Regions from separate parts of the Streptomyces stoeckheimensis genome, predicted to be linked through region 2. Evidence: predicted binding sites of a transcription regulator. Region 2 holds the regulator's gene; the other holds the start of a gene.
The links. Region 2 encodes HspR, which represses chaperone genes until heat shock. Its sites were predicted from a motif close to TTGAGNNNNNNNNNCTCAA; they were not measured.
Positions count from the first base shown of each region.

Region 1: a site for HspR is predicted at 5,497-5,515, ahead of lon (endopeptidase La). Genes of this name have one in related genera too.

Region 1 covers NZ_CP169550.1:3,045,025-3,060,789, reverse strand. Annotated here, with positions in the region: gene ACE1OC_RS13690 (MFS transporter) at 1-254, opposite strand, end outside; gene ACE1OC_RS13685 (TetR/AcrR family transcriptional regulator) at 403-1,086, shown strand; gene ACE1OC_RS13680 (hypothetical protein) at 1,166-1,795, opposite strand; gene ACE1OC_RS13675 (hypothetical protein) at 2,056-3,315, shown strand; gene ACE1OC_RS13670 (sulfurtransferase) at 3,540-4,403, shown strand; gene ACE1OC_RS13665 (DUF4097 family beta strand repeat-containing protein) at 4,536-5,369, shown strand; gene lon (endopeptidase La) at 5,538-7,934, shown strand; gene ACE1OC_RS13655 (MarR family winged helix-turn-helix transcriptional regulator) at 8,081-8,521, shown strand; gene ACE1OC_RS13650 (hypothetical protein) at 8,598-9,371, opposite strand; gene ACE1OC_RS13645 (nitrate- and nitrite sensing domain-containing protein) at 9,768-12,758, shown strand; gene ACE1OC_RS13640 (roadblock/LC7 domain-containing protein) at 12,755-13,240, shown strand; gene ACE1OC_RS13635 (DUF742 domain-containing protein) at 13,237-13,626, shown strand; gene ACE1OC_RS13630 (GTP-binding protein) at 13,607-14,254, shown strand; gene ACE1OC_RS13625 (styrene monooxygenase/indole monooxygenase family protein) at 14,266-15,516, shown strand; gene ACE1OC_RS13620 (C40 family peptidase) at 15,477-15,765, opposite strand, start outside.
Region 2 covers NZ_CP169550.1:4,261,133-4,276,897, forward strand. Annotated here, with positions in the region: gene clpB (ATP-dependent chaperone ClpB) at 1-1,597, opposite strand, end outside; gene ACE1OC_RS19190 (pyridoxamine 5'-phosphate oxidase family protein) at 1,718-2,164, shown strand; gene ACE1OC_RS19195 ((2Fe-2S)-binding protein) at 2,303-2,614, opposite strand; gene ACE1OC_RS19200 (hypothetical protein) at 2,614-2,736, opposite strand; gene ACE1OC_RS19205 (helix-turn-helix transcriptional regulator) at 2,927-3,946, shown strand; gene ACE1OC_RS19210 (heat shock protein transcriptional repressor HspR) at 4,044-4,496, opposite strand; gene dnaJ (molecular chaperone DnaJ) at 4,498-5,685, opposite strand; gene grpE (nucleotide exchange factor GrpE) at 5,725-6,408, opposite strand; gene dnaK (molecular chaperone DnaK) at 6,408-8,255, opposite strand; gene ACE1OC_RS19230 (sugar transferase) at 8,440-8,988, shown strand; gene ACE1OC_RS19235 ((Fe-S)-binding protein) at 9,164-11,596, shown strand; gene ACE1OC_RS19240 (hypothetical protein) at 11,669-12,709, opposite strand; gene ACE1OC_RS19245 (Yip1 family protein) at 12,987-13,913, shown strand; gene ACE1OC_RS19250 (phosphoribosyltransferase) at 13,990-14,514, opposite strand; gene dcd (dCTP deaminase) at 14,511-15,098, opposite strand; tRNA gene ACE1OC_RS19260 (tRNA-Gly) at 15,554-15,624, shown strand.

The DNA of each region.
Region 1 (15,765 bases), 1.2 Mb from region 2:
AGGGCGAGGAGCGCTCCGACGGAGAGCACCTTGCCGAGGGCGGCGCCGCGCTCGGCCTCCGGGACGATCTGGGCCACGCGCAGGGCCAGGGTCACCACGATCGGGGTGAAGACGGCGATGCAGACGCCGAGCTGGGCGGCGACCAGGCCGAAGATCAGCTTGGCGGGGGCGTCGGCCGGGGCGTCGGCCGGGGTGGCCGGATCGGGTCGGTCGGTGGCGGCGAGGGCACTTCCGGGGTCCTGCGTGAGCGGCATGAGGGCTCCAGCGTCTCCGCGTCGGCCTCGTCGCCGACCGGGCGGTTTCACCGTAGGCGCGAAAACCATGCACCCACTAGGTTTTCGTGGAGTGAGCTGGATCACTCCCTCGGAGTGGCCGGAAACGGTCCGGTTTAGGGTGGTCCGCATGGCACAGGACAAGGGCCGAACGGCCCCCAAGGCGGCCCCCAAAGCGGCCCCCAAGGCGGCGACCGCCCGGGGCGGCTACGCGGTGGGCGACGCCCGTCGCCAGAAGATCCTCGACACCGCCGTCGAGCACTTCGCGCAGTGGGGTTTCCACGCCTCCTCGCTCGCCCGGATCGCCAACGACTGCGGGATCACCCAGGGCGGCCTGCTCCACCACTTCCGCGGCAAGGAGGACCTGCTGCTGTCCGTGCTGGCGCAGAGCGAGCAGCACGACGTCGAACGGCTCTTCAGCGGGCCCGCGGAGGAGGTCCCCTCGGTCGCCGCGCACTTCGCCGCCGTGGTCGCCCTCGCCGAGGAGAACGCCCGCAGGCCCGGGCTCGTACGGATGTACAACACGCTGGTCGGCGAGTCCGGGAACCCGGGCCACCCCGCGCACGCCTACTTCCGGCAGCGCTACGACCGGGTCCTCGGCTACACCGTCGACCTGCTCCGGGCGGGCGTCGCGCGCGGCGAGATGCGGCCGGACGCGGACTGCGAGGCCGTCGGCCGCGAGATCATCGCGGTGATGGACGGGTTCCAGATCCAGTGGGTGCTGGACCCGCAGGGCGTGGACATGGCGCTCCTGCTCCGCGCGTACCTGGACCGGCGGCTGCGGGAGATCACGGTGGCGGGAACGGGACTGTGAGGGGCCGGCCGACAGCGGCGGCGCCCTGGCTCCGCCGACTCCCCTGACTCCTTTGGCCTCCTGGCTCCCCTGCTTCTCCTCAGCGCGGCTCGAAGGCCGGCAGGGCCCCCAGGACCCCCTCCAGGGGCCGGGGCAGCGCGGTCTGGGCGGCGGCGACCTCGTAGCCTCCGTGCCGGAAGGCGTACGTGAACGCGTCGAAGACCGGCTCCTTGGGCATCGAGATCCGGGGCAGGCGGGGGAAGTCCGCCTCCTGGAGCGCGGTGCGCAGTTTCGCGAGGGCGGCCGCCGAGAGCTTGTCGTGGTCGACCGTCTCGGCCTTCGCGTTGAGCCGGAGGAACGATCCGTCCCCCTTGATGATCAAGGTGCTGGTCTTTCCGCTGATTCCGCCGCTGCGGGTGACCGCGACGAGCGTCTCGTCGGCGCCGGGCGGCGAGGCACCGGGTGCGGGGGCGGAGGTGCTCGGCGCGGGCTGCGGGGCGGGACCGGTCGTACCGGTGCCCGGGTCCGGGCTCTGGCCGGCGCTCTGACCGGGGGACGGCGTCCCCGAAGCGTCCGTCGCCGTCCCGGACGGAGCGCTCGTGGCGGGGCCGGTGCCCGTGCCCGTGCTCGCGTTCGGCTTCGGTGAGGCCCCGTCCTCGGAGTCGCCGGAGGAGCACCCGCCCAAGGCCGCCATCACGGCCAGCGCCACGGCCGCCGTCGCCAAGCCCACTCGCCCACCACGTGCTCGCACGCCCCACCCCCGCAGGTATCCGGCTCGAACCCCGAGTATGGAGTCAGCACCACCCGCACGGATAGCACTCGGAGGCCGACATCCGCCGCTTCGCCCTTTGGCGCTGGCTGCCGCCGCTCACCGCCGTCGCACTCGGCCTCTGGGGCCTCTCGCGCGGCGGCTCCCTGTGGCGCGACGAGTCCGTCACGTGGCAGGTCGCGCACCGCCCGCTCGGGCAGCTCTGGGAACTGCTCGGCCAGGTGGACGCCGTCCACGGCCTCTACTACCTCCTGATGCACGCGGTCTTCGCGGCGACGGGCACCACCGCCACCGCCACTGGCGACTCCGGCCTCTGGATCCTGCGCCTCCCTTCGGTGGCGGCCACCGCGCTCGCCGCGGCGGGCGTGGCCGCGGTGGCCCACCACCTGGCGGGTGCGCGGCCCGGCCGGGAGCCCGGTCAGGGTGGGCGGGGCGACCTCGCGGGACGGGCCGCCCTGTTGGCCGGGGTCGGGTACGCGCTGCTGCCGCCCGTGCAGATGTACGCCCAGGAGGGGCGCTCGTACGCGCTCGTCGCCGCGGCCGTCGTCTGGGCCACGTACCTGATGCTGCGCGAGCGGTGGGTCGCCTACGCCGTGGTGATGGTGCTCGGGTGCTGGCTGCACGAGTTCGCCGTACTGGCGCTGCCGGCGCACGCGTTCGCCGCCCGGCGCTCGCGCGGCTGGCGGCTCGCCGCCGGGGCCGTGCCGGCCGCGCTGCTGCCGCTCGCGCTGATCAGCGCGCGGCAGGCGCAGCAGCAACTGGGCTGGCTCGGGCGGCCGAGCTGGCAGGACTGGGCGGCGTACGGGGTCCTCGCGGCCGCCTCGCTGCTCCTGGCCCGGGGGGCCGCGCGGGAACTCGTACGGGTCGCCCTGCCGCTGGCGTTGCTGCCGCCCGGACTGCTGCTCGCGGTCTCGCTGGTGCACCCCTGGTACGTGGACCGGTACGTCCTCTACGCGCTCGCCGGCCTCGCCCTCCTCGCGGGGGCGCGGCTCGCCACGGCGCGGGGGTGGTGGGTGTGGCCGCTGGTCGGGGTCCTGCTCGTCCCCGTCGGGCTCTGGTCCGCGTGGCTGCGCACTCCCGAGAGCCGCAAGGACGACGCGCGGGCCGTGGCGGCGGCCGTACGGGAACTCGCGCGCCCGGGCGACGCGGTGCTGTTCCTCCCTGCGCGGCGGCGCGAATGGCTGCTGTCCTCGCCGGAGGCCTACGGTTCCCTGCGCGACCTCGCCCTGTCCCGCACCCCGGCGGCTTCGCGGAGCCTCCAGGGCGTGGAGCGGACTCCGGAGGAGATCCGGGCGGCCCTGCTGGACCCGGCGGTGGACCGGGTGATCGCCCTGCTGGACCCGGTGGGGCAGCCGTTGGACGGCTATCCGGAGGAGGCGGTGAAACGCCAGACGCTGGTCTCCCACTTCGACCTGTGCTCCGTGACGGACGTGCGCGGTGCCCGCGTGGCCCTCTTCGCCAGGCCGGGCGGCTGCCCGTAGCTCCCGGTGGGTCTGCGGGCCGCTCCCGGCCCACCGTCCGGCCCCCGGGGGACCTGTGCCCTACCGGTCGCGCCCGCCCCCCGGTCCGGCGGGCGGGTCGCCCGGCCGCACCGTTCCACGGGCCGGCCCGGACCCGAAAGGCCTGGGGCCGGAGGGGAGGAGGCAGGATGGGCCGTGGGGCGCCCACCGTGCCGGGGCCCGTTGGAATCCGTCGGAGGTGCCTTATGGACGCAGACACAACTCGCCCCCACTCCCTCGTGCCGCCCGGTCCGCTCGTCGGCGGGGACTGGCTCGCGGAGCGGCTCGGTGCACCCGGACTCGTCGTCTTCGACGCCTCGGTCGGGGCGCACCGCGACACGGATCGGCGGATCGCGGGAGCCCGTCCCTTCGACCTCGACGGCGCGCTGTCCGATCACACCGCCGCCGCCCCGCACACCATGCCCGGCCCCGCCGCCTTCGCCGAGGAGATGCGCGCCCTGGGCGTGGACGACGGCAGCACGGTCGTCGTGTACGACGGCGCCGGCATCTACTCCAGCGCCCGCGCCTGGTGGATGCTGCGCAGCATGGGCTTCGACCGGGTCGCCGTCCTCGACGGCGGGCTGCCCGCGTGGGTCGCCGCCGGGCGGCCGGTGGAGGAGCGCCGGCCGGGTTACGAGGGCCCGCGCGGCTCCTTCACGGCCCGGCCCCGCGCCGGACTGCTGGTGGACGCCGGAACCGTCTCGGCGGCCCTGGCCGATCCGGCCGCCGCCGTGCTCGACGCCCGGACCCGCGAACGCTTCGCCGGGACCGCCCCCGAACCCCGCCCGGGCCTGCGCGGGGGCCACATGCCGGGCGCCGTCAGCCTCCCCTTCGGCGAACTGCAGCGCCCCGACGGCCTGATGCGCCCCGCCACGGAGCTCCGCGCGGCCTTCGGGGCGGCGGTCGGAGAGCGGGAGCGGCTGTACTTCAGCTGCGGATCGGGGGTCACCGCCTGCGTGCTCGCCCTCGGCGCCGACCTCGCCGGGTACGAGGACCTCGCGGTGTACGACGGCTCCTGGAGCGAGTGGGGCGTGCCGTCCCCGGACCGGCCGGTCGTGCAGGGGAGTTAGCCCGACCCCTTTCCGCCCCCCTTCCGCATCCCGTCAACCGGCTGGGAGCTCGGGCCCCGGGGGTTAACCCCACCCCGGATCCGGGCACACGCACCATGCCCCCGCGGCCACCGCGCGGGCACGATCGACACCATGACCACGAAGACGCGCCCGCGCGGCACCAAGGCCACCGTCACCCTCACCGCCACGGCGCTCGCCGCCGGGCTGCTGCTCACCGGCTGTTCCTTCGGCTCGCTCGTCTCCCGCGGCGGACCGGAGAAGTCGGGGAGCGCGGACGCCACGGTGGCCGAGGCCGTCACCGCGGTCGAGGTGTCGGACTCCGGAAGCGGATCCATCGAGGTGGTCGTCGGATCCGGCCCCGGCGTCGTCGTCGGCCGCACCGTCCACTACCACGGCGACACCGTGCCCGAGCCCGCCCAGCGGCTCTCCGGCGGAGTGCTGACCCTCACCAACGGAGATTGCTCCGGGCGCTGTTCCGTCGACTACCGGCTGGAGGTACCGGCCTCCGCCACGGTCCGGGCCAAGAGCAGCAGCGGCCGCGTCGCGGTGTCGGGGGTGGCCGCCGCCAAAGTCGTGACGTCCTCGGGCGGGGTGCGCGTGGACCGGATCGCCGGCGCGCTGGAGGTCGGTACCGCCTCCGGCCCGGTCCGGGCGGACCGGATCGCCGGCCCGCTGAAGGTCCGTACGTCCTCGGGCTCGATCACCGCCGGGGAACTGTCCGGAACGGGCGCGGAGGCCCGTTCCGACTCCGGCGACGTCCGCCTCGCCTTCACGACGGCCCCGGCCTCGATCGCCGTGCGGACCAGCTCGGGCGAGGCGAAGCTGAAGGTCCCCGCGGCCCCGTACGCACTCGACGTCGCCACCGACTCCGGCGCACGCGACATCACCCTCCCCGCGACCCCCTCCGCCGCCGCCCGCCTCGCGGTGACGACCTCCTCGGGCGACATCCACATCTCGGCGGCCTGAGCCACGCCTCGCCCTCACCGTGACGACCTGGGTATTTCCAGCGATGGCACTGCCTGGGCGGGGATGCGCCCGACCCTGTTCGCCCCGGGCGAACGGGCGTTGGGGAACATTGGGACCCTCACGTGCATTGAGTCGGCATAGCTCAACTTCACTGCCGGAGGGAACATCATGGCTTCGACGTCCGTAACGCTCACCCTGCCCGTGCTGCCGCTCGACGACGAGGTCGTGCTGCCCGGGATGGTCGTCCCGCTGGACCTGTCCGACGCCGAGGTGAGGGGTGCCGTCGAGGCCGCGCAGGCTGCTGCCGCAGGTGGCAAGCCGAAGGTGCTGCTCGTGCCCCGGGTCGACGGGAAGTACACCGGCACCGGGGTGCTCGGGACCGTGGAGCAGGTGGGGCGGCTGTCCGACGGAGATCCCGGGGCGCTGATCCGCGGGCGCGGCCGGGTCCGTATCGGGGCCGGGACCACGGGGCCGGGGGCCGCGCTCTGGGTCGAGGGCGAGACGGTGGACGAGGCCGTCCCCGATCCGCTGCCCGGCGCCGTCGCCGAGCTCGTCAAGGAGTACAAGGCGCTCGCCACGAGCTGGCTCAAGAAGCGCGGGGCCTGGCAGGTCGTGGACCGGGTGCAGCAGATCGAGGGGGTCGGGGCCCTCGCGGACAACTCCGGCTACTCCCCGTTCCTGACCGTCGAGCAGAAGGTGGAGCTGCTGGAGACGGCCGACCCCGTCGCCCGGCTGCGGCTCGCCGTCAAGGCCCTCAGCGACCACCTCGCCGAGCAGGACGTCGCCGAGTCCATCGCCAAGGACGTCCAGGACGGCGTCGACAAGGTCCAGCGCGAGTTCCTGCTCAAGCGGCAGCTCGACGCCGTGCGCAAGGAACTGCGCGAGCTCAGCGGGGAGAAGGAGGGCGAGGAGTCCGACGACTACCGGGCCCGCGTCGAGGCCGCCGACCTGCCCGAGAAGGTACGGGAGGCCGCGCTCAAGGAAGTCGACAAGCTGGAGCGCTCCAGCGACCAGTCCCCGGAAGGGTCCTGGATCCGCACCTGGCTGGACACCGTGCTCGAACTGCCCTGGAACGAGCGGACCGAGGACGAGTACGACATCCGGGGAGCCCGCGCCGTCCTGGACGCGGAGCACGCCGGGCTGAGCGACGTGAAGGACCGGATCACCGAATACCTGGCGGTGCGCAAGCGCCGCTCCGAGCGCGGGATGGGCGTCGTCGGCGGGCGCAGGGGCGGGGCCGTGCTGGCGCTCGTGGGCCCTCCCGGCGTCGGAAAGACCTCCCTCGGCGAGTCCGTGGCCCACGCCATGGGCCGCAAGTTCGTCCGCGTGGCCCTCGGCGGAGTCCGCGACGAGACCGAGATCCGCGGGCACCGGCGTACGTACGTGGGCGCGCTGCCCGGCCGGATCGTACGGGCGATCAAGGAAGCCGGGTCCATGAACCCGGTCGTCCTGCTCGACGAGATCGACAAGGTCGGCTCCGACTTCCGGGGAGACCCGGCGGCGGCGCTGCTCGAAGTCCTCGACCCCGCCCAGAACCACACCTTCCGGGACCACTACCTGGAGGTGGAACTGGACCTGAGCGACGTCGTGTTCCTGGCCACCGCCAACGTCCTGGAGGCCATTCCCGAGGCCCTCGCCGACCGCATGGAACTGGTCCGCCTCGACGGCTACACCGAGGACGAGAAGGTCGTCATCGCCCGCGACCACCTGCTGCCCCGGCAGCTGGAGCGCGCCGGCCTGGCCGAGGAGGAAGTGGTCCTGGAGGAGGACGCCCTGCGCAAGCTGGCGGGGGAGTACACCCGCGAGGCGGGCGTGCGCACCCTGGAGCGTTCCCTCGCCCGGCTGCTGCGCAAGGTGGCCTCCCAGCACGAGCTGGGGGAGCGGGAGCTGCCGCTGCGGATCGGCGCCGACGACCTGCGCGCGCTCATCGGGCGGCCGCACCACGTACCGGAGTCCGCGCAGGACCCGGCCGAGCGGCGCACCGCGGTACCGGGCGTGGCCACCGGCCTCGCCGTGACCGGGGCGGGCGGTGACGTCCTGTTCGTCGAGGCCTCGCTGGCCGATCCCGAGACGGGCGCGGCCGGGCTCACGCTGACGGGCCAGCTCGGAGACGTCATGAAGGAGTCGGCGCAGATCGCGCTCAGCTTCCTGCGCTCGCACGGCGCCGAGCTGGAACTCCCGGTCGCCGACCTGAAGGACCGGGGCGTGCACATCCACTTCCCGGCGGGCGCGGTGCCCAAGGACGGTCCGAGCGCGGGCGTCACGATGACGACGGCGCTGGCCTCGCTGCTGTCGGGCCGGCAGGTCCGCACGGACGTGGCCATGACCGGCGAGGTCTCGCTGACCGGGCGGGTGCTGCCGATCGGCGGGGTCAAGCAGAAGCTGCTGGCCGCGCACCGGGCCGGGCTGACCACCGTCATCATCCCGAAGCGGAACGAGGCCGACCTGGACGACGTTCCCGCCGAGGTGCTGGCAGGGCTGTCGGTGCACCCGGTGACGGACGTACGGCAGGTCCTGGAGCTGGCCCTGGCCGCGGACGAGGTCGCGGTGGCCGCGGCGGCGTGATCCGGGCAGCCGGGCGGCCGGGCAGCCGGCCGCTGGTCGTCCGGCCGGGCCGGGGGCCCGGGGTTCCCCGCTCCGGCGGGGCCCCGGGCCCCCGGCGCACCCGCTGCGAAATACTGGTGGCCCACACACCAGCGAAGGAGCGGGCCGTGCACGGGACCGAAGACCAGGAGTTCCTTGCCCTGGAGCGGGAGCTGTCCGTCTTCCTCCGACGGGCCCGCGCCTCCTCCGGGGAGATGGCGCGCGAGCTGCACCCCGAGCTGGAACCGGCCGCGTACGGGCTCCTCGTACGGCTGGAGGCCGCCGGGCGGCAGCGGGCGACCGAGCTCGCCGCGTACTTCGGGGTCGGCAAGGCCACCATGAGCCGGCAGCTGCGGGCCCTGGAGGTGCTGGGCCTGCTGGCCCGCGAGCCGGACCCGGCGGACGGGCGGGCCTTCCTGGTCGGGCTCACGGAGGAGGGCCGGGAGCGGTTCCTGCGGGTCCGGGGCGCCCGGCGCGAGCAGTACATGCGCAAGCTCGCGGACTGGGACCGCGGAGAAGTGGCGGAACTGGCGCGGCTCCTGAACCAGTTGAACGCGGGCGGGGAGTAACAGCGGGGACCGGGCGCGGGCCCGCCTGTGGTCCGGCGGTGCCGCCCGGGCCTCCGGGCCTCCGGGCCCCGTGTCCCTACAGCTCCACGTAAGCCGCCGAAGCGTCGTCGTGGCGCTTGTCGCGGCGGTGCGCCCGGCCCGGGTCCGATTCCAGCGCGCGCACCCGGTCGATCAGCGACTGCGCGCCCTCCTTGCGCAGCACCGCCAGGCATTCGGCCCAGTCGCCCTCCCCGAACGTGTCCGTCCACCGGCTGGCCCCGTCCGTGAGCGCCGCCACCGCCCGCACCTGCGCGCGCGGCGTCCGCCCGGTCACCGCCCGGGCCGCCACCTCCGGGTCGGCGGCGGCGGTGAAGAAGCCGCCCTCCGCGTTGCGCAGCTCGTCGGCGGAGGCCTCCGTGCGCAGCCGCTCGCGCGGGATCCGGTCCAGCCGGTCGTCGAGGACCGCGCGCACCTCTCCTCCCGGCGCCTGGAGGAGGAGTACGGAATCCGAGAGCACCAGGTGTTCGACGCAGGACGCGTCCCAGCGGACCACGACCACCGTCGCCTGAGGCGTCCGGACGTGAGAAAGGTCACAGGTGTCGCGGTGGGCGTCCGCGGTGACGCGGATGGCCTCCGCCAGGACCTGGTCGAGGGGCATGTCCCGGCGCGATCCGGACAGTTCGGTCAATCGGCCGCCCAGCCTGGCCGCGAACCACGGCACTCCGTGCGCGCATCCGACCTCGCCCGGAGGCGGGGTGACCCCGTCGAGGGCCACCAGAACTCCGCCTCCCGAGGCGGGGATCGCGGCCGACAGCCAGTCCTCGTTGGGGCGTTCCGGGTTGCCGGGTGCGGAGGAGAGATCGATGCGCATGCGGACATTCTGCCCGCGCGGGGCTCCGAACGGGCTGGAGGAGCCGCGGAAGGTCCGGACCAAAGTGGGGCGGGTGGGTAGGGAAGGGACTCCTGGGGTCCGCGGGGTGGCTCTCGGCGATGTGGGCGGGCATCCTGCCAAAAGCCGCATCGATCTTTCAACCACCCGTCCACGGCGGGGCCCTGACAGCCGATCGCCGAGTTGGTCGCCAACTCCTCCGTGCTGTTCACTCCTTCGTGTGGCCGGGCGGGCGATGTGCGGCCCTCTTCCCAACTCACTGCGAGGGTCTGAGGCGGTACGGCGGCAGGCGCGCGCAAGCGGCGCGTACCGAGCAGCACGTACCAGGCACCAGACAACGAGCACGAGCAGCACACGTAAACAGGATTGCGAGCACCGGTGCAGAAGAAGCGGCCTCGGAAGAACGGCACCGTCGCGAACGGCACCGCACCCGACGGCACCGCACCCGACCGACGAGCCCCCGACGGCCCGGTCGCCGCGACCGCACCCGCAGGGCGCCGCGTCCGCGTGCGCCGTCGGCTGGTCATCGGGGTCGCCGTGGCCGGGCTCGCCGTGCTCGTGGCGGGAGCGCCCGCCGTCCTGTCCGCCTCGGCGGACCTGAAGGACTCCCAGGAACTGGTCACCCTCGCCGACCAGAGCCGGCAGACCCTCACCCTCGCCCACCTGCTCGGGGACGAGCGCGACGCCGTCACCGCGTACGTGGCCAAGGGCCGCCCCGGCGGCGCGCGGGGCGCGCAGGCCGCCGCGGTCCAGGAACGCACCGCGGGCACCGACCGCCAGCTCGCCGAGGTCCAGGCCGACGCGGACGAGGAACTCGCCCAGGCCCTCGGCCGGGTGGGCGCCGTCCGCACCGAGGCCATCGAGGGCAAGGGCAGCGCCCTCGCCGCCCACCAGGCCTACTCCGGCGTCATCGCGGAACTCCTCGCACCGAGCGGCCGGCTCGCCGAGCTGACCCCGCCGCGGGCCGCCGACGCCCTCGTCACCGCCCGGCCCCTTGCCGCCCTCGGCCAGGCCGTGGAGCAGGCCTCCGCCACCCGCGGACTGCTCCTCGCCGCGCTGTCCGTGCCCGGCGGCGACAAGCAGCCGGGCACCGCCTTCGTGGACGAACTCACCGCCGCCGCCCAGCGGGCCCGCGTACGGGAGCAGGGCGCGCTCGACGACTTCGCCCGGGCCGCGCGTCCCGACGTGCGCCAGAGCCTCACCGCCACCGTCACGGGACCCGAGGTCAAGACGGCCGACGACTACCTCAAGCGGCTCACCGACCGGCCCGCCCTGTCGCCCGCCGACCGCAAGCTCGACCCCGGCACCGTCGGACCGGCCCTCACCGCCCGCGTCGACCGGATGCGCTCGGTCGAGGCCACCCTCGCCGGCCAGCGCGCCACCGCGCTCGCCGCGCTGCGCGACGACGACGTGACCGCGCTGGAGGTCATGGTCGCCTTCCTCGGCGTCCTCTTCCTGCTCACCGTCGGCATCTCCACCGCCATCGCGCGCTCCCTCACCCGGCCGCTGTCGGTCCTGCGGCGCGGCGCGGCGCGGCTGGCCACGCCGGAGGGCTCGGTGGAACCGGTCCGGTTCACGGGCCGCAACGACGAGTTCGCCGAGGTGGTGCGCCACCTCAACGCGGTACGCGACCAGACGGTCTCCCTGCACACCCGGATCGCCGGACTCGACGCCGACCGGCGCCGCCTCATCGGCCGCAACGAGGCGCTCTCGGCCGGCCGGGAGGCGCTGGAGGAAGAGCTCGCGCAGCTGCGGGCGGGGCTGGAAGAGCACCGCCGCATCATGTCGACCACGTCCGTGTCCCTGTCCCTGCGGACCCTGGGGCTCGTCGAGCGCCAACTCGCCGTCATCGAGGAGCTGGAGTCCGAGGAGCCGGATCCGGACCGCCTCTCCACCCTCTTCAAGCTCGACCACCTGGCGACCGTGATGCGCCGCCACAACGAGAACCTGCTCGTCCTCGCCGGCCAGGAACACGGCCACGGGCAGGGCCTGCCGGTGCCGCTGGTCGACGTCATGCGGGCGGCGGTCAGCGAGATCGAGCGCTACGAGCGCGTCGACCTCGGGGTGCTGCCCTCGTACACGCAGGTCGCCGGGCACGCCGCCGACGACATCTCGCACGTACTGGCCGAGTTGCTGGAGAACGCGACGACCTTCTCGCCGCCCGACGCCAAGGTCAAGGTGTCCGGCTGGCTGCTGGACTCCGGCGACGTGGTGCTCTCCGTCGTCGACGAGGGCATCGGGATCACCGGGGACCGGCTGACGACCCTGAACGAGCGGCTGGCCACGCCGGACGCCTACGACGAGGAGCCCGAGTCGGAACACGGCCTGGGCCTCGGCCTGTACGTGGCCGGCCGGCTCGCGGCCCGGCACGGAGTGAGCGCGGAGCTGCGCACGCAGCGGCACGGCGGTACGGAGGCGCTGGTCGTCGTACCGGCGGCGCTGCTGCCCGCCACCCCGCCGGCCTCGCCGGTCCACACCCTGGGCGCACCGGGCGCACCGGGCGCACCCGCGCTGCACCTGCCCGGGGTGATCGCGGAGGCCAACGAGAACACCCTCCCCGCGCGCGTACGGGGCCTTGCCGCCCTCCCGCCCGAGGCCCCGGCGGAGCCCGGAGAGCCGGCCGTTCCCGAGGCTCCGGCGGCGCCCGAGCCCCAGGCCGCGGCCGCGGCACCGGCCGTGGACCCGGAACCCGCGTCGTTCCCGGAGCCGGAGGCCCAGGCCCAGGCCGCGCCCGCCCCGGAGTCCTTCCCGGAGCCGGAGCCCGCCTTCGAGCCCGCCCCCGCGGCCTTCCCCGAGCCGGAGCCCGCGCACGAGACCGCGCAGGCCTCCGCCGCGGAGCCGCCCGCGCGGGTGGCTCCGGAGCCCGCTCCGGCGGGGTTCGCGCCTCCGGCCGGGCAGCTGCCGCCCACGGAGCAGGTGTTCCGGGTCCCGGCGCCGGTCGAGGTGCCCGCCGAGCAGGTGTTCCGCGTACGGCCGCACGCCCAGGCCGCCGCCGAGGTGCCCGTAGAGCAGCCGGAGGCTCCCGCGGACGTGCCCGCCGAGCAGGTGTTCCGCGTACCGCCGCAGGCCGAGGCGCCCGCCGCGTACGAGGCCGAGCCGGAGGAGGTCCTCACCGACAAGGGGCTTCCCAAGCGGAGCCCCCGCGTGGTGAGCGCCGGTCGCGAGGAAGAGGTGCGCCCGGCGCCGGGCCGGGTGGACGCCGACGAGCTGCGCCGCCGGCTCGGCGGGTTCTACCGCGGAGCCCAGGACGGGCGACGCGTCGTGGAGGCCGAGCTCGCGCAGGATCCCCGGCTGGACCCCCGACAGGGCCCGCCGCAGGACCAGGGGCAGACCGACCGGGGGGACACCGCACAGGAGGCACGCACATGAACGCGTCCAGTACGTACGGACTGAGCTCCCAGGCCCGCAACCTTCAGTGGCTGCTGACCGACCTCGTCGAGGAGGTGCCCGGGGTCAACTCGGTGGCCGTCGTGTCCTCGGACGGGCTCCTCCTGCTGTCCTCCGATCCGGTGGCGCCCGACACACCGGCCGCCGCCCCCGCCCGCCCCCGCGGCCCCCGCGGCGCGTCCGCCGATCTCGCGACCATCGTCTCCGGCCTCGGCTCGCTCACCACGGGCGCCGCCGCCCTGATGGACGGCGGCTCGGTCAAGCAGACGATGGTGGCCATGGAGCACGGTTCCGTGTTCGTCATGTCCATCAGCGACGGATCGCTCCTCGGCGTGCACGCCACGCCGGACTGCGACATGAGCGTCGTCGCCTACCACATGGCCTTGTTCGTGGGCCGCGCCGGCCACGTCCTGACCCCCGAAGTCCGCAGTGAGCTGCGCCAGTCGATGGAGAACACCCCGTGAGGAGTCCGGCCTCCGACCGGCTGCCGATACGCGGCGCCGACCGCCGTCCCGCCCGTGTACGCCCGTACTCCCTGACGGGCGGCCGCACCCGCTTCACCCAGATCCTGCACGTCGAGACCTTCGTCGCGGCCCTGGACACCAAGGTGTCCGAGCCGCGCAAGCCCGACCGGATGCCGGAGATGCCGGCGATCGTCGAGGTCTGCCGCCGCATGCGGACGATCGCCGAGATCGCCGCATTGCTGAAGCTGCCGCTCGGCGTGGTCCGCGTCCTGGTCAGCGACCTCGCCGACCAGGGCAGGATCCGTGTCTACGGGACCGGCCACGGCAGCGGCCGTCCCGACCGCGCTCTGCTCGAAAGGGTGCTCAGTGGGCTCCGCCGTCTCTGAAACCGGCCTCTTCTCCTCCTCCGCGAACCCGGACGCCGATCCGGACGAGCCCGTACAGCCCTGGCAGTACGACCGCTCGCGCGCCCCCGTCGCCGTGAAGGTGCTGGTGGCGGGCGGTTTTGGGGTGGGCAAGACCACCTTCGTCGGTTCCGTCTCCGAGATCCGGCCGCTGCGCACCGAAGCGGTGATGACCGAGGCCGCCGCTCCGACCGACGACCTGTCCGGGACCCCGGACAAGCACACCACCACCGTCGCCATGGACTTCGGGCGCGTCACGCTCGACGACGACCTCGTCCTGTACGTGTACGGGACCCCCGGCCAGGAACGCTTCTGGTTCATGTGGGACGACCTGGTGCGCGGCGCCGTCGGCGGGATCGTCCTCGCGGACACGCGGCGGCTGCGCGACTGCTTCCCCGCCCTCGACTACTTCGAGAGCTGCGGGCTGCCGTACGCCGTGGCCGTCAACCACTTCGAGGGCACGCCTTCGTACGAACCGGAGGACGTGCGGGAGGCGCTGACCATACCGGCGCAGGTACCCGTCGTGATCATGGACGCGCGGCGCCGGGTGACGGTACTGGAATCCCTGATGACCCTCGTGGGCCACGCCCTCGACACGACCCCCGAATAGAGAACGTCCAGATGCGCAAGATACTCGTCGTCGGCGCCGGCCAGTCCGGTCTCCAGCTCGCCCTCGGACTCCAGGCGAAGGGGTACGAGGTCACCCTCATGTCCAACCGGACGGCGGACGAGATCCGCACCGGGCGGGTCATGTCCACCCAGTGCATGTTCGACACGGCGCTCCAGTACGAGCGGGACCTCCAGCTGAACTTCTGGGAGCAGCAGGCGCCGAAGATCGAGGGCCTGGGCGTCTCGGTCTCCGCCCCCGACGGCAGCCGCGCCGTCGACTGGCTCGGCAAGCTCAAGGGCTTCGCCCAGTCCGTCGACCAGCGCGTGAAGATGGCCGGCTGGCTCGACACCTTCGCGCAGCGCGGCGGGCAGCTGGTCATCCACGGCGCGTCCGTCTCCGACCTGGACTTCTTCTCCCGCACGTACGACCTGGTGCTGGTCGCGGCCGGCAAGGGCGAGCTGGTCTCGCTGTTCGGTCGGGACGCGGCCCGTTCCCCGTACGACGCCCCGCAGCGCGCGCTCGCCGTGTCGTACGTCCACGGGCTGGCGCCGCGCCCCGAGCACCCGGAGACGGAGGCCGTGCGCTGCAACCTGGTCCCGGGTGCCGGCGAGCTGTTCGTGATGCCGACGCTGACCACCTCCGGGCGGGCCGACATCCTGTTCTGGGAGGGGATCCCGGGCGGACCGCTGGACGTCTTCGGCGGGGTGAAGGACCCGGCGGACCACCTCGCCCTGACGCTGGAGCTGATGGAGAAGTTCACTCCCTGGGAGTACGCGCGGGCGACGAAGGTGGAGCTCACGGACGCGGGCGCCACGCTCGCCGGGCGGTACGCCCCCGTGGTCCGCAACCCCATCGGCCGGCTGCCCGGCGGCGGGCTGGTGCTGGGCGTGGCGGACGTGGTCGTCGCCAACGACCCGATCACCGGGCAGGGTTCCAACTCGGCGGCCAAGTGCGCGGCCTCGTACCTCTCCTCGATCCTCATGCACGGGGACAACCCGTTCGACGAGGCGTGGATGAAGGCGACCTTCGACAAGTACTGGTTCACCAGCGGCAAGCCCGCGACCCAGTGGACGAACGCCATGCTCGGCGTCCCGCCGGAGCACGTGCTGAACCTGATCGGTGCGGCCGGGCAGCTCCAGCCGGTGGCGGATCGATTCGCCAACGGCTTCGACAACCCGGCCGACTTCGACGCGTACTTCTACGACCCCGAGGACGCGGCGGACTACCTGGCGGACGTGGCGGGAGCCTCGGCCTCCGAGTAACCCGCATCGTCCCCCGCCGACGCGGCCTCGGGCAGCGGCGGCGGGGCGAAGGCGCGCAGCGGCGCCCCGTCGGGGTCCGGCCGTACCGCGCCGAGCAGCGGATTCGCGGCGATCGGCGAGACCTTCACCTTCGCGCCCGGGCGGGGCGCCTGGATGACCTTGCCGTCGCCGACGTACAGGGCCACGTGGGTGGCGGTCGGGAAGTACACCACCAGGTCGCCCGGGCGCAGTTCGTCGAGCGGCACCCGG
Region 2 (15,765 bases):
CCTTGACCATCGTGTCCCGGGAGACTTCGGCCTCGGCCTCGGTGGCCTCCGCGAGCTCGTGCTCCAGGGCCGGGATCTCCCCGTAGAGCAGCTTGGAGGCGGTGTCGAAGTCCCCGTCGCGCTGGGCGCGCTCGGCCTGGCCGCGCAGGTCGTCCAGGCGCTCCTTGAGCTCGCCGACCCGGTTGAGGGACTGCTTCTCCTTCTCCCAGCGGGCGGTGAGGCCCCGCAGGTCCTCCTCCTTGTCCGCGAGGTCCTTGCGGATCTTGTCGAGGCGTTCGCGGGAGGCCGGGTCGGACTCGTTGTTCAGGGCCAGCTCCTCCATGCGCAGGCGGTCGACCGAGCGCTGGAGCTCGTCGATCTCCAGCGGGGAGGAGTCGATCTCCATGCGGAGCCGGGACATGGACTCGTCGACGAGGTCGATGGCCTTGTCGGGGAGGAAGCGGGAGGTGATGTAGCGGTCGGAGAGGGTGGCCGCGGCGACGAGCGCGCTGTCGTTGATGACGACCTTGTGGTGGGCCTCGTAGCGGCCCTTGAGCCCGCGCAGGATCGCGATGGTGTCCTCGACGCTCGGTTCCGCCACCAGCACCTGCTGGAAGCGCCGCTCCAGCGCCGGGTCCTTCTCGATCCGCTCGCGGTACTCGTCGAGGGTGGTCGCGCCGACCATGCGCAGCTCGCCGCGGGCCAGCATGGGCTTGAGCATGTTGCCCGCGTCCATGGAGGAGTCCCCGCCGGCGCCCGCGCCGACGACGGTGTGCAGCTCGTCGATGAAGGTGATGATCTGGCCGTCGCTGGACTTGATCTCCGCGAGGACCGTCTTGAGGCGCTCCTCGAACTCGCCGCGGTACTTGGCTCCGGCCACCATCGCACCGAGGTCCAGGGAGACCAGCCGCTTGTTCTTCAGGGACTCGGGGACGTCGCCCTTGACGATGCGCTGGGCCAGGCCCTCGACGACGGCGGTCTTGCCGACGCCGGGCTCGCCGATGAGCACCGGGTTGTTCTTCGTACGGCGCGAGAGCACCTGGACGACGCGGCGGATCTCGTGGTCGCGGCCGATGACCGGGTCGAGCTTGCCCTCGCGGGCGGCCGCCGTGAAATCGGTGCCGAACTTCTCCAGGGCCTTGTACTGGCCCTCGGGGTCGGGGGTGGTCACCCGCCGCCCTCCTCTTGCGTTCTCGAAGGCCTCGCGCAGCTTCTTCGCGGTCGCGCCCTGTCCGGAAAGGAGCTCACCGGCCGCGCCGCCCTTGGCGGCGATGGCGATGAGCAGGTGTTCGGTGGAGAGGTACTCGTCGCCGAGCTTCCCGGCCTGCGCGTCGGCCTCGGCCAGTACGGCGAGCAGCTCGCGGCTGGGCTGCGGGGGCGCGACCGTGGAGCCCGTGACGCTGGGCAGGGCGGCGAGCAGCCGTTCCGCCCCGGCGCGCACGGCGGCCTGGTCGGCGTCGGTCGCGGCGAGCAGGTCGGTGATGTTCTCGTTGTCCTCGCCGGCGAGCAGCGCCAGCAGCAGGTGCGCGGGCGTCAGGTCCGCGTGCCCGTCCTTGACGGCCCTGGTCGTGGCCGCGTTCAGCGCGTCCCGGCTCCTGTTGGTCAGCTCCGCATCCACGGGCGGCTCTCCCTTCCTGCTTCGATTCCCCACGGCATGGGCACTGCATGTGCTTTACATGAGTAACCTGCACAAAGTTGAGTCTATTCCACTCAAGGTGGAGGGACGTACCCTTCGCGCATGTCGACTCCCAGCCCGGCCGGCACGGCCCGCCCCGCCCAAGACGTACTCAACCCGACGCCGGAGTACCTCGCCTTCTGGCGGGAGCGGCACATCTGCACGCTGACCACCCACCGCCCCGACGGCAGCCCGCACGTGGTCCCGGTGGGCGTGACCTACGACCCGGAGGCCGGGCTGGCGCGGGTGATCAGCAACAAGAACAGCAAGAAGGTCCGCAACGTGCTGGCGTCGCAGGGCGGCCCGGAGGGCGGGGCCCGGGTGGCGGTGTGCCAGCTGGAGGGACGGCGCTGGGCGACCCTGGAGGGCCGCGCGGTGGTCCGTGACGACGAGGCCTCGGTCGCGGAGGCGGTCCGGCGCTACGCGGAGCGGTACGGGCGGATGCCCTCGCCGAATCCGGACCGGGTGGTCGTGGAGATCAGCCTGGACCGGGCCATGGGGCGCGCGTAGCCGGCCGTACCCGGTTCAACGATGTCCGGTTCAACCACTGGACACGGACATCACAGCGACGCCATCGTGGTCAGGTCCACGATGGCGTCGCTGTGTGGGGGTAGTGCCTGAGCGATCTGCGACGACAGGGGAATCGCTTCAGGCACTGCGGGGGGTGGCGGCGGATTCGGGCTCGAAAAGTTGGTGATCACGCTGGTCCAGATTGACGAAGACCATGCCGTACCGGATCTCGCAGCGGACGGGCTGCGGTGCGCCTCGGGGGCGGCGCAGACAGCGGTAGGCGCGGACGTCCTCGTCCTCTTCCCGCACCACGATGATCGGCTGGCCGAACAAGGTGACCTTCAGCGAGTCACCGACGTAAGGAATGGCGCTGGTGAGATCGATGAACTGCCAGCCGGAGCGGTATGCCGATGCCATTTCACGGCGGAAGCCGTGATCGTCGGGCGTCATCAGTCCCAGCCGAGGTCGTCGGTCGACGCGGTGGTCGAGTCCCAGCCCAAGTCGTTGGGTGCCGAGTCCCAGCCCAGATCGGGCTTGCCTATCGACACGGCGGGCGCGTCGGTACCCCCCACGTCCCCACCGAAGGCGTTGACTGCCCCAATGACCGCAGCGGCGGAGAACCCAATGGCAAGTACCGAGCGAAGCATTCTCTTGTACATGGTCGGCTTCGTCCTCACTTGATGGAAATCTTCTCCCCCGCGTGTCAGACGATGGCTTATTCGGGCACGTCGCTGCCACAGGGACGATGCATCATGTTCTTGCATGTTCAGGACCCTGGGGGGTGGAGATTTGCCCAGAAACAACACAAAGCCGACACATCCCCACCCCGTCACGTCCATGTGCGCCGAGGGGACGCGTCTCTACACGGCGGCGCTGAGCACCGGCCGGGTGACCCGCAGCGAGGTCGAGAACGCCCCCTGCCTGCTCGAATTCGCTCTCCTGAGGCCCGACCCCGATGACGCGAACCAGCTCCGCGCGGTTCCCCCGTCCGTCGCGCTCGCCCAGCGGCTCCATCCGCTCGAACGGGAGATTCAGGACCGGCGCCGGGACACCATAGATCTCACCGACGCATTCGAGCCGTTTCTGACCATCAGCGCCCAGAGCCCCGCGAACACCCACGCCATCACCGTGCTGGAGGGCTTCGACCAGATCCACACCGCCCTCGACCAGGCCACCGCGGAGTGCCGGACCGAGGTGCTGACCGTACAGCCGGGCGGCGCACGGTCCACATCGGTCCTCACCGAGGCGCTGGAGCGCGCCGCTCCCCTCGTCAACCGCGGGGTGCGCATAAGGACGCTCTACCAGCACACCGTGCGGCACAGTCAGGGCACGCTCGCCTACGTGGACCGGATCTCCGCGGGGAAGGTCGAGATCCGCACGCTCGAAGAGCTCATGGAGCGTCTCATGATCTTCGACCGCACGGTGGCCTTCATCCCCACGAGCGACGACCGCAGGACAGCCCTGGAACTGCGCCACCCCGGGCTGGTCGACTACCTCATCAAGGTCTTCGAGCAGCTGTGGCACCGCGCCGTGCCGCTGTCGGCGGAGGTGACGTACCAGCACACCCCCGGCGGCATCTCCGGCGTGCAGCGCTCCATCGCCCAGCTCCTCATCGAGGGACACGTGGACGAGGCCATCGCGCGCCGGCTGGGGATGAACGTACGGACCTGCCGCGCCCACATCGCCAAGCTGGCGGCCTCCCTGGGCAGCGGCAGCCGGGCGCAGCTCGGCTTCCTCATCGCCCGGTCGGGGATCCTGGAGGACCCCGAGCGACGGCTCTGAGGGCCGCGCAGGGGCCCTCAGAGCGCCGGTGACAGATGCGGAAGGCCCCGCCCGGTAAACCGGGCGGGGCCTTCGCTTCGCGTCCGTACGGGCGCGCTCAGTCCATCGGGCGCTTGGGCGCCGGCCGCCAGACGACCAGGGCACTGCCCGGCTGCGGAGCCTGGTACGGGACCAGGTCGCGCCGGTACGAGGCGTGCACCTGGGCCTCGCGCTGCTGGAGCACCGCTGCGGCGCCGTCGACGGCGCTCGAGAGCTCGGCCACGCGCTGCTGGAGCGCGGCGACCTGGTTCTCCAGCTCGATGATCCGCTTGATGCCGGCCAGGTTGATGCCCTCTTCCTGGGACAGCGCCTGCACCGTGCGGAGCAGTTCGATGTCACGGGCCGAGTAGCGCCGGCCACGCCCGGCCGTACGGCCCGGGGAGACCAGGCCGAGACGGTCGTACTGGCGCAGGGTCTGCGGATGCAGGCCCGAGAGCTGGGCGGCCACCGAGATCACGTAGACCGGGGTCTCATCGGTGAGCTGGTAGTGGCTCCTACGGCGGCCGTCCATGTCATGCTCCCTTCGCGGACTCGAACAGCGCGGAGCGCGGGTCCTCGGACTCCGTCGCCTCGCGGTACAGCTCCATGGCCTCGCGGGCCTTGTCGTTCAGCTCGGTCGGGACGGCGACCTCCACCGTCACGAGCAGGTCGCCGCGGGTGCCGTCCTTGCGGACCGCCCCCTTGCCGCGGGCCCGCATCGTGCGGCCGCCCGGGGTGCCCGGGGGCAGCTTCAGCGTCACCGAGGGGCCGTTCAAGGTCGGGACCTTGATGTCGGCTCCGAGCGCCGCCTCCGCGAAGGTCACCGGAACGGTCACCGTGAGGTTGTCGTCCTTGCGGCCGAAGACCGGGTGCGCGTCCACGTGCACGACCACGTACAGGTCGCCGGCCGGGCCGCCGCGCTCGCCCGGAGCCCCCTTGCCGCGCAGCCGGATCCGCTGGGAGTCGGAGACTCCCGCCGGGATCCGGACCTGCATGGTCCGGGAACTGCGGGCCCGCCCGCTGCCCTTGCAGATGTCGCAGGGGGTCTCGGCGATGAGGCCGCGGCCCTTGCAGTCCGCGCAGGGGTCGGTCAGCGAGAAGCCGCCGCCGCTGCCGCGGGACACCTGGCCGGTGCCGACGCAGGTCGGGCACACGCGGGGCGTCCCGTTCTTGTCGCCGGTGCCCGAACAGGCCTTGCAGGGCGCCTGCGAGGACATCCGGAGCGGGACCGTGGCCCCGTCCACCGCCTCCGTGAAGGAGAGGGTGACCTCCGACTCGATGTCCTGGCCGCGGCGCGGCTGGGTACGGGTCCCCGCACCCGCGCCGGCGCCGCCGCGGTTGAACAGGCCGCCGAAGACGTCGCCCAGACCGCCGCCGCCGAAACCGCCGCCCGCGCCGCCCTGCTGCTGGCCTCCGAAGAGGTCGCCGAGGTCGAAGTTGAACGAGCCGCCGCCCCCGCCGGGACCGGGGCGGAAGCCGCCGTTCCCGAACAGGGCGCGGGCCTCGTCGTACTCCTTGCGCTTCTTGGCGTCACCGAGGATGTCGTTCGCCTCGGAGATCTCCTTGAAGCGCTCCTCGGCCGAGGCGTCGCCCTTGTTGGCGTCCGGGTGGAACTCGCGGGCGAGCTTCCGGTACGCCTTCTTGATCTCGGCCTCGGTGGCGTCCTTCGGGACACCGAGGACCTTGTAGTAGTCCTTCTCGACGAAGTCCTTCGTGCTCATCCCCGGTGTCCCTCCTCTCGTGCCTCTACGTGGTCAACCTCAGCCGTTGTCGGCTGCATCCGCGTCCTTGTCGGACGGGTCCGACGAAGATTCGGCCTCCGCCGCCTCGGACTTCGGCGCCGCGCCCGGCTGGGGCTCGGCCACCGCGACCCGCGCGGGACGGATCGTACGCTCGCCGATCCGGTAGCCCGGCTGCAAGATCGCCACGCAGGTGTCCTCGGTGACGTCCGGCGCGTACGAGTGCATCAGGGCCTCGTGGATCGTCGGGTCGAAGGGCTCGCCCTCCTTGCCGAACTGCTGCAGGCCCATCTTGGCCGCGGCGGTCTCGAGCGATTCGGCCACCGACTTGAAGCCGCCGACCAGCTCGCCATGTTCCCGCGCCCGGCCGATGTCGTCCAGGGTCGGGAGCAGCTCCGTCAGGAGGGACGCGACCGCGATCTCCTTGACGGCGATCCGGTCCCGCTCCACCCGGCGGCGGTAGTTCTGGTACTCCGCCTGGAGCCGCTGGAGGTCCGCGGTGCGCTCGCCGAGCGCGGTGCGGGTCTGGTCCAGCTGGGCCAGGAGGGCGGTCTCCTGGCCGGACTGTGCTGCTGCGGAGTCCCCGGCCGGGGCCGCGGCCTCCTCCTTGGAGGAAGCTGCGGCCTTCGGCTCGGCGGCGTCGTCAGGCGTGCCGTCGGCGGGGACTTCGGGCTTCTCGTCGAAGCCCGGGGTCTCCTCCGACATCAGGCAGCGCCACCCTTCGGCTTCTCGTCGTCGACGATCTCGGCGTCGACGACGTCGTCGTTGGCGTCGGCGGCCTGGTGCGCACCCTCGGCGCCGGCGGCACCCTGGGCGGCCTGGGCGTCGGCGTAGATCGCCTGGCCCAGCTTCTGGCTGACGGCACCGAGCTTCTCGGTCGCGGTGCGGATCTCGGCGGCGTCCTCGCCCTTGAGCTTTTCCTTCAGCTCGGCGATGGAGGCCTCGACCTCGTCCTTGACGTCGGCCGGAACCTTGTCCTCGTTGTCCTTGACGAACTTCTCCGTCTGGTACACGAGGCTCTCGCCCTGGTTGCGGGACTCGGCTGCTTCCTTGCGGCGCAGGTCCTCGTCCGCGTACTGCTCCGCCTCCTGGCGCATGCGGTCGACCTCGTCCTTGCCGAGCGAAGAGCCGCCGGTGACGGTCATCTTCTGCTCCTTGCCAGTGCCCAGGTCCTTGGCAGTGACGTGCATGATGCCGTTCGCGTCGATGTCGAAGGAGACCTCGATCTGCGGGACGCCACGCGGGGCCGGCGGCAGGCCGGTCAGCTCGAACATGCCGAGCTTCTTGTTGTACGCCGCGATCTCGCGCTCGCCCTGGTAGACCTGGATCTGCACGGACGGCTGGTTGTCCTCGGCCGTCGTGAAGATCTCGGACCGCTTGGTCGGGATCGTGGTGTTGCGCTCGATGAGCTTGGTCATGATGCCGCCCTTGGTTTCGATACCCAGGGACAGCGGGGTCACGTCGAGGAGCAGGACGTCCTTGACCTCACCCTTGAGAACGCCCGCCTGGAGGGTCGCGCCGATGGCGACGACCTCGTCCGGGTTGACGCCCTTGTTGGCGTCCTGACCGCCGGTGAGCTCCTTGACGAGCTCGGCGACGGCCGGCATGCGGGTGGAGCCGCCGACCAGGACCACGTGGTCGATCTCGGACAGGTTGATGCCCGCGTCCTTGATGACGTTGTGGAACGGGGTCTTGCAGCGGTCGAGCAGGTCCGCGGTCAGCTGCTGGAACTGGGAGCGCGTGAGCTTCTCGTCCAGGTGCAGCGGGCCCTCGGCGGAAGCCGTGATGTAGGGCAGGTTGATCGAGGTCTCCGTGGAGGAGGACAGCTCGATCTTCGCCTTCTCGGCGGCCTCGCGCAGGCGCTGGAGCGCCATCTTGTCCTTGGCCAGGTCGACGCCGTGACCGTTCTGGAACTGCTTCACCAGGTAGTCGACGACGCGCTGGTCCCAGTCGTCGCCACCGAGGTGGTTGTCACCGTTGGTGGCCTTCACCTCGACGACGCCGTCGCCGATCTCCAGGAGGGACACGTCGAAGGTGCCGCCACCGAGGTCGAAGACGAGAATGGTCTGGTCGTCCTTGTCGAGACCGTAGGCCAGGGCGGCGGCCGTCGGCTCGTTCACGATGCGCAGGACGTTCAGGCCCGCGATCTCGCCGGCCTCCTTCGTCGCCTGACGCTCGGAGTCGTTGAAGTAGGCCGGGACGGTGATGACCGCGTCCGTGACCTTCTCACCCAGGTAGGCCTCGGCGTCGCGCTTCAGCTTCTGCAGGATGAAGGCGCTCATCTGCTGCGGGTTGAAGTCCTTGCCATCCAGGTTGATCTTCCAGTCAGTGCCCATGTGGCGCTTGACGGAGCGGATGGTCCGGTCCACGTTCGTGACCGCCTGGCGCTTGGCCACCTCGCCGACGAGGACCTCGCCGTTCTTGGCGAAGGCGACGACGGACGGCGTGGTCCTGGCGCCCTCGGCGTTGGTGATGACGGTGGGCTCGCCGCCTTCCAGAACGCTGACGACGGAGTTAGTGGTGCCCAGGTCGATGCCGACCGCACGTGCCATTTTGATTCCTCCAGCTGACTTGAGTGGAACAGACTCAAGAGTGCATCACGAGCTCCGCCGGTGTCAACAGAGGTGAGTCGAGGCGACTCAACCTTTAGGCCACCCTTACGCTCAGGACGCCATTCGGGGCACCACGGCCGCGCGGCACCGCACCACCGCCGGAGGCGTACGGCACGGTGCAGACATGCCTCTGCTGCTACGCCTCCCCGCCCTGCCGGGGCCCCGGCCCCGGCCCCGGCCGGCCCGGCCGTCGGCCAAGCGGGTGCTCGACCTCGCCGGAGCGGCGCTCCTGCTCGGGGTGCTCCTCGTCCCGCTGCTGCTGGCCGCAGGACTGCTGTACGCGACCCAGGGCGCGGGCGTCCTCGTGCGCGAGCCGGCGGCGGGCCTGGCCGGGCGGCCCTACCGGGCATGGCGCTTCCGCGTCGGCAAGGGCCGGGCCGGGGCGGCGCTGGAGCGGTGCGCGCTGGACGGACTGCCGCAGCTGCTCAACGTGGTGCGGGGCGAGATGTCGCTGGTCGGGCCGCGCCCGGGGAACGGCCTGTCGGACCGGCCCGAGCGGCTCCTCGTACGGCCCGGGATGACCGGGCTGTGGCAGGTGAGCGCACGTTCGGACCTGCCGTGGGAGGAGATGGACCTGCTGGACCGGCACTATGTGGAGAACCACTGGCTGGGGATGGACCTGGCGATCCTCGCGCAGACCCCGCGGGCCGCCTGGCGGCACGGACGGCCCTGAGGCGGAGCCCGGGCGGGGCGAGGCGGGGGCGAGGCGGGGGCGACGCAGGGGCGGCGCAGGGGCGAGCGACGCAGATCACCGCGCGCTCGGCTACATTGCGGCGTCGGGACTGGGTAACCTCAAGCCTTGACTGGATAAGTTACCGCTTAGTAAGTGCCGCCCGAGGAGCCCTCCCATGCAACTCGCCGCGATCATCGTGTCGCTGGTCCTGACCGTGGTCGGCGTCGCGCTGCTCGCCCGAGCCGTGGCGCAGATCTACCGCTTCGTGAAGCTCGGACAGCCCGTACCGGCGGGCAGCCGTACGGACGACCCGAAGTCCCGAACGCTCACCCTTGCCCGGGAGTTCCTCGGCCACAGCCGGATGAACCGCTGGGGCCTCGTCGGCTTCGCGCACTGGTTCGTCGCGATCGGCTTCCTGACGCTGCCGCCCACACTGGTGCAGGCGTACGGGCAGCTCTTCCAGGCCGACTGGGTGCTGCCGATCATCGGCGGCTTCCTGCCGTTCGAGCTCTACATCGAGTTCATCGGCCTGATGACCGTGCTCGGCATCCTCGTCCTGATGGGGATCCGCCTCGCGTCGCTGCCCTCGCGGGCCGGCCGCAAGTCGCGCTTCGCCGGCTCGAAGGCCTGGCAGGCGTACTTCGTCGAGTACATCATCCTGACGATCGGCCTCGCGATCCTGTGCCTGCGCGGCCTCGAAGGCGCGATCCACCACGTGGACTCGTACGAGCCGGCGTACTTCGTCTCGTACCCGCTGGTGCTGGCGTTCAAGGGCATGTCGCTCGGCGCGCTGCAGAACGCCATCTACTTCACCGCGATGATCAAGATCGGCACCTCGCTGATCTGGATGATCGTGGTCTCGCTCAACACCAACATGGGTGTCGCCTGGCACCGGTTCCTCGGCTTCCCGAACATCTGGTTCAAGCGGAACGCCGATGGTGCGACGGCGCTCGGCGCGCTCCAGCCCATGACCTCGGGCGGCAAGGTCATCGACTTCGAAGACCCGGGCGAGGACGACGTCTTCGGCGTCTCGCAGGTCGAGCAGTTCTCGTGGAAGGGCATCCTCGACTTCTCCACGTGCACGGAGTGCGGTCGCTGCCAGTCGCAGTGCCCGGCCTGGAACACGGGCAAGCCCCTCTCCCCCAAGCTCCTGATCATGTCGCTGCGCGACCACGCGCACGCCAAGGCCCCGTACCTGCTGGCCGGTGGCGGCAAGGACATGGAGGGCAACGAGAAGGCGACGCCGGAGCAGCTCGCGAACGTCCCCGCCGCGGCCCTGGCCGAGGCCGAGCGCCCGCTGATCGGCACCGCCGAGGAGAACGGGGTCATCGACCCCAACGTCCTGTGGTCCTGCACCAGCTGCGGCGCGTGCGTCGAGCAGTGCCCGGTGGACATCGAGCACATCGACCACATCGTCGACATGCGGCGCTACCAGGTGATGATCGAGAGCGCGTTCCCGTCGGAGGCGGGCACGATGCTCAAGAACCTGGAGAAGAAGGGCAACCCCTGGGGCCTCGCGAAGAAGCAGCGCGTCGAGTGGACCAAGGAGGTGGACTTCGAGGTCCCGATCATCGGCAAGGACGCGGAGGACCTCTCCGAGTTCGACTACCTGTACTGGGTCGGCTGCGCGGGCGCGCTCGAGGACCGGGCGAAGAAGACCACGAAGGCCTTCGCCGAGCTGCTGAACATCGCGGGCGTCAAGTTCGCGATCATGGGCGGCGACGAGAAGTGCACCGGTGACTCCCCGCGCCGCCTGGGCAACGAGCCGCTCTTCCAGCAGCTCGCGCAGGAGAACGTCGCGATGCTGAACATGGCGTTCGGCGAGGATGACGAGGACCCGGAGACGAAGAAGCCGAAGTCGGCGAAGCGCATCGTCTCCACCTGCCCGCACTGCTTCAACACCATCGCGAACGAGTACCCGCAGCTGGGCGGCGAGTACGAGGTCATCCACCACACGCAGCTGCTCCAGCACCTGATCGACGAGGGCCGCCTCACGCCGGTGACCCCGGTCGACGGGCTGATCACGTACCACGACCCCTGCTACCTGGGCCGGCACAACAAGGTCTACACGCCGCCGCGCGAGATCATGTCGGCCGTGCCGGGCCTGCGCCAGCAGGAGATGCACCGCCACAAGGAGCGGGGCTTCTGCTGTGGCGCCGGTGGCGCGCGCATGTGGATGGAGGAGCGGATCGGCAAGCGCATCAACAACGAGCGCGTCGACGAGGCCCTGTCCCTGAACCCGGACATCGTCTCCACCGCCTGCCCCTTCTGCCTCGTCATGCTCACCGACTCGGTGAACGGCAAGAAGAACGAAGGCCAGGCGAAGGAACACGTCACGGTGGTCGACGTGGCGCAGCTGCTGCTGGAGTCGGTGAAGACGCCGGAGCCGGTGGTCGAGCCGGAGCCCGAGCCGGAGCCTGCGGCGGAGGTCGTGGCGCACGTCGCGGAGCCCGTCGCGGAGCCGAAGGCGGAGGCGCCTGCGGAGGCCAAGGCGGAGGCTCCGGCCGAAGCCAAGGCCGGGGCGGAGGCTCCGGCCAAGGCCGAGGAGCCCGCGCCGAAGGTGGCGGAAGCCCCGGCCGAGCCGGAGACCGACGCCGAGGCGAAGTAGCCCGCGCAGCACCGAACGCCGGAACGGCCCGTCCCCAGTGGGGGCGGGCCGTTCCGCTGTTCCGGGGTCCGGTCAGGCCCGGTCGGACCGGCTGCGGCGGAGCATCGCGAAGCCGAGGCCCGCGGCGCCCACCGCCGCCATGCCCCCGCCGGCGGCCAGCATCAGCGTGCCGTCGCCTCCCTCGGCGGACACCGGCGCGACACCCTCCGCACCGGCCTTCACGCCGCCCTTCGGCACGACCCGCTCGACGGCCTTCTTCTCGACCGGCTTGGCGAGGGGCTTCGCGTTCTTCGCCGAGCCCTTGTCCACCTCGTACTTGTCGATCAGCTTGCCGCTGGTGAAGTCGTAGACCCAGCTGTTCCCGCCGTTCCTGCCGTCGATGACGACGAACTTCACGCGCTTCCCGTCCTGGACGAGCTTGTACGTCCAGCCGTCGTTGGTCGTGGTCGGGTGCTTCAGGTCGATCGTCCCGAGGAGGTTCCCGTTCGGCATGGAGATCTCGACGCGCTTGCCGTTCGGGCCGTCGATCAGCTTCGCGTTGCGCCCGTCGGGCATGGCGACCTGGACGACGTTCTCCTTCTTCTCCACCGGCTTCGGCTTCTCCACCGGCTTCGGCTTCTCGACCGGCTTGGTCGCGCCCTCGATCCACGAGGTGACGGTGCCGTTCGGCTGGAGGACCACGTGCAGGCCGTTGTTCTGGCCGCTGGCGGGCTTGCCGCCCTTGCTGACCAGGGTGTCCAGCTTGACGTCGCCAGCGAAGATCTCGGCCTCGAAGTGCCCCTCACCGATCTTGTAGACCTTGGCGACCGATCCGTCGGCCAGCTTCACGGTCGTGACGTAGGCACGGACCGAAGGCTTCACGGGCGGGGTGGTCGGAGGCGTGGTGGGCGGGGTCGTCGGCGGCGTGGTGGGGGGCGTGGTCGGCGGGACGCTCGGGTCCACCTGCGGCTGCTGCGGGTCGACGGACGGCTGCTCGACGCCGGGCAGGACCTGCGGGTCCGGTACCGCCGGGGAATCCGCGAAGGCGGAGCCCACCGGAAGGGCGAGGACGGCGGCCGCACCGGCCACGACGGCGGCGGTACGGAGGGTGGTGCGACGGTGCGGGCTACGCATGACGGGGCTCTTCTCGTGCTCGTTCGGCTTCGTGGCGGTGGCTACGTCTACGAAGCTACGGAGCCGGTATGTCCGTATTCCATCGGAGATGTAACGGACATCGGCAGACTGCCGCGCAGCCACGTAACCCACCCCGAACCGACCTCGAACCCACCCCTCCCCCACCCTGAGAAGGCCCCCCAGGTACCCCCTAGGGGATGTCACAGCTCAGCCGCAAAGGGGGCTTCTTCCCCCGGCCCGGCCACTCGCCCGCCCGGGAGCGGGTACTTTCGATCACGTGGCTGGATTCAGGATCGGACGCGGCCGGGACAACAACCGCACCCCGCAACAACCCCCGCGGCAGCAGCCGTACGGCTCGCAGCAGGCGCCCCAGGCGCCCGCGCCGTACGGCCAGCAGCCCTACGCACCCCAGCAGTGGCCGCAGCAGGCCGCTCCCGGGGGCCACGGCGAGCCCGAATACTTCGACCCGCACGGCGGTCACGCCGGTCAGGGCCAAGGTCAGGGCCAGGGATACGGCTACGGCCATCCCCCCGTCCAGGGAGCCGGCGGCCCGAGCGACTCACCCGGGTACACCCAGGCCTTCGCCATCGGAGAGGACCCGTACCCGTACAACCAGGGCGCGACCTACCAGGCGGGCGCGGCCCAGGCCGCCGCCCCCACCGGTCCGCGGCTGCCGTGGAAGGAGCTGATCCGGGGCATCGTGACCCGCCCGGGCCCGACCTTCCTGCAGATGCGCGACTACGCCGTCTGGGGGCCGGCGCTGATCGTGACCTTCCTCTACGGACTGCTCGCGGTCTTCGGCCTCGACGACACCCGCAAGGACGTCATCAACGCCACCCTCTCCAAGGCCGTCCCGATCGTGCTCTCGGCGGGCGTGGCCTTCGTGATCTGCGGCCTGGTCCTCGGCGCCGTCACCCACACGCTGGCCCGCCAGCTGGGCGGCGACGGGTCGTGGCAGCCCACGGTGGGCCTGTCGATGCTGGTCATGAGCCTGACCGACGTCCCGCGCCTGCTGTTCGCCATGTTCCTGGGCGGCGACAACATGCTCGTCCAGATCCTCGGCTGGGCCACATGGGTGGCGGCCGGCGCGCTCTTCACCTCCCTGATCAGCAAATCGCACGACCTGCCGTGGCCGAAGGCCCTCGGCGCGTCGGCGATCCAGCTGATCGCCCTGCTGTCGATCATCAAGCTGGGCACGATCTGACACCCACGCACACACGGAGGGGCCCGCCGCGCACCGCGCGCCGGGCCCCTCCGCACACTCACTCGTTCTCCCCGCCTCAGGCGTCGAGAACCTGTCCCTCACGCTTCACGACGGGCGGTTCGACCGACCAGGGGAAGTTGACCCACTCGTCGGTCTTCTTCCACACGTACTCGCACTTCACGAGCGAGTGGGACTTCTCGTAGATCACGGCGGACCGGACCTCGGCGACGTGCCCGAGGCAGAAGTCGTGCACCAGCTTGAGCGTCTTGCCGGTATCGGCGACGTCGTCGGCGATCAGCACCTTCTTGTCGGTGAAGTCGATCGCCTCGGGCACGGGTGCCAGCATGACCGGCATCTCCAAGGTGGTCCCCACCCCGGTGTAGAACTCCACGTTCACCAGGTGGATGTTCTTGCAGTCGAGGGCGTACGCCAGACCACCGGCGACGAAGACGCCGCCGCGGGCGATGCTCAGGATGATGTCGGGCTCGTAGCCGTCGTCGGCGATCGTCTGCGCCAGCTCCCGCACGGCCCGCCCGAACCCCTCGTAGTCGAGGTTCTCGCGCACTCCGCCGCTCACTCCGTCACTCGCTCCGTCACTCATGCCTCGTGCCTCACCTGGGTCCGGTGGAAGTTCTGGAAGGACCGCGAGGCCGTCGGGCCGCGCTGGCCCTGGTACCGCGATCCGTACCGCTCGCTCCCGTACGGGAACTCCGCGGGCGAGCTGAGCCGGAACAGGCACAGCTGCCCGATCTTCATACCCGGCCAGAGCTTGATCGGCAGCGTGGCGAGGTTCGACAGCTCCAGCGTCACGTGCCCGGAGAACCCCGGGTCGATGAACCCGGCGGTCGAATGGGTCACCAGCCCCAGCCGGCCGAGACTGGACTTCCCCTCCAGTCTGGAGGCGATGTCGTCGGGCAGCGAGATGACCTCGTAGGTCGACGCGAGGACGAACTCACCCGGGTGGAGGATGAACGCCTCGTCCCCCTCGGGCTCGACCATCCGGGTCAGGTCGCTCTGCTCGACAGCGGGGTCGATGTGGGCGTAGCGGTGATTCTCGAAGACCCGGAAGAACCGGTCGAGACGTACATCGATGCTGGAGGGCTGCACCATCGACTCGTCGAAGGGGTCGATGCGAACCCGTCCGCTGTCGATCTCGGCCCGGATGTCTTTATCAGAGAGAAGCACGTCCCGAGGATACGCAGAGCGCGCGGGCCGCCCCAATCGAGGCGGGTCCCCGCGCGCCGGTGTCTACCGCTTCGGCGCCGCTCCCACGGGCACGGCGTGCCGCAGCCGCGCACAGCGCGGGCACCGCAACAGCCGCCCCGGCCCGATCCGGCCGGCACCGAGGTGCTGCAGCGGGAACGAAGCGGTGCTGAACACGTGCCCTTCGGCACAACGGACGACGGTGTGCTCCATCGAGTCCCTTTCCCCAACCAGCCGTACTGCGATGAATCGCCACATTAGGGGATGAACAAGACCCACTCCAGCCGCCGCTCCGCACGCACACGGTACGCCCCAACTCCCGCCCCCACGACCCTCCGTACACCCCGTACGCGACACCACCCCCGGGACGAATTCACCAGGGGAAGATCATGGGGTAGGGTGAGAAACGATAGCGCTCCAGGCAACTGGGCCACTATGCGGATGTAGTTTAATGGTAGAACATGAGCTTCCCAAGCTTATAGCGCGGGTTCGATTCCCGTCATCCGCTCTTGCAAGAAGGCCCAGGTCACCGACCTGAGCCTTCTTCGTTGTCTAGACCTCTCACCCCTCGCCGTGCCCTCCGCGTGCCCCAACTCGCAGGAACGCCCTGCTCGGAGGGCTTTCCACGCACCGCCTGCACCACTCGGAC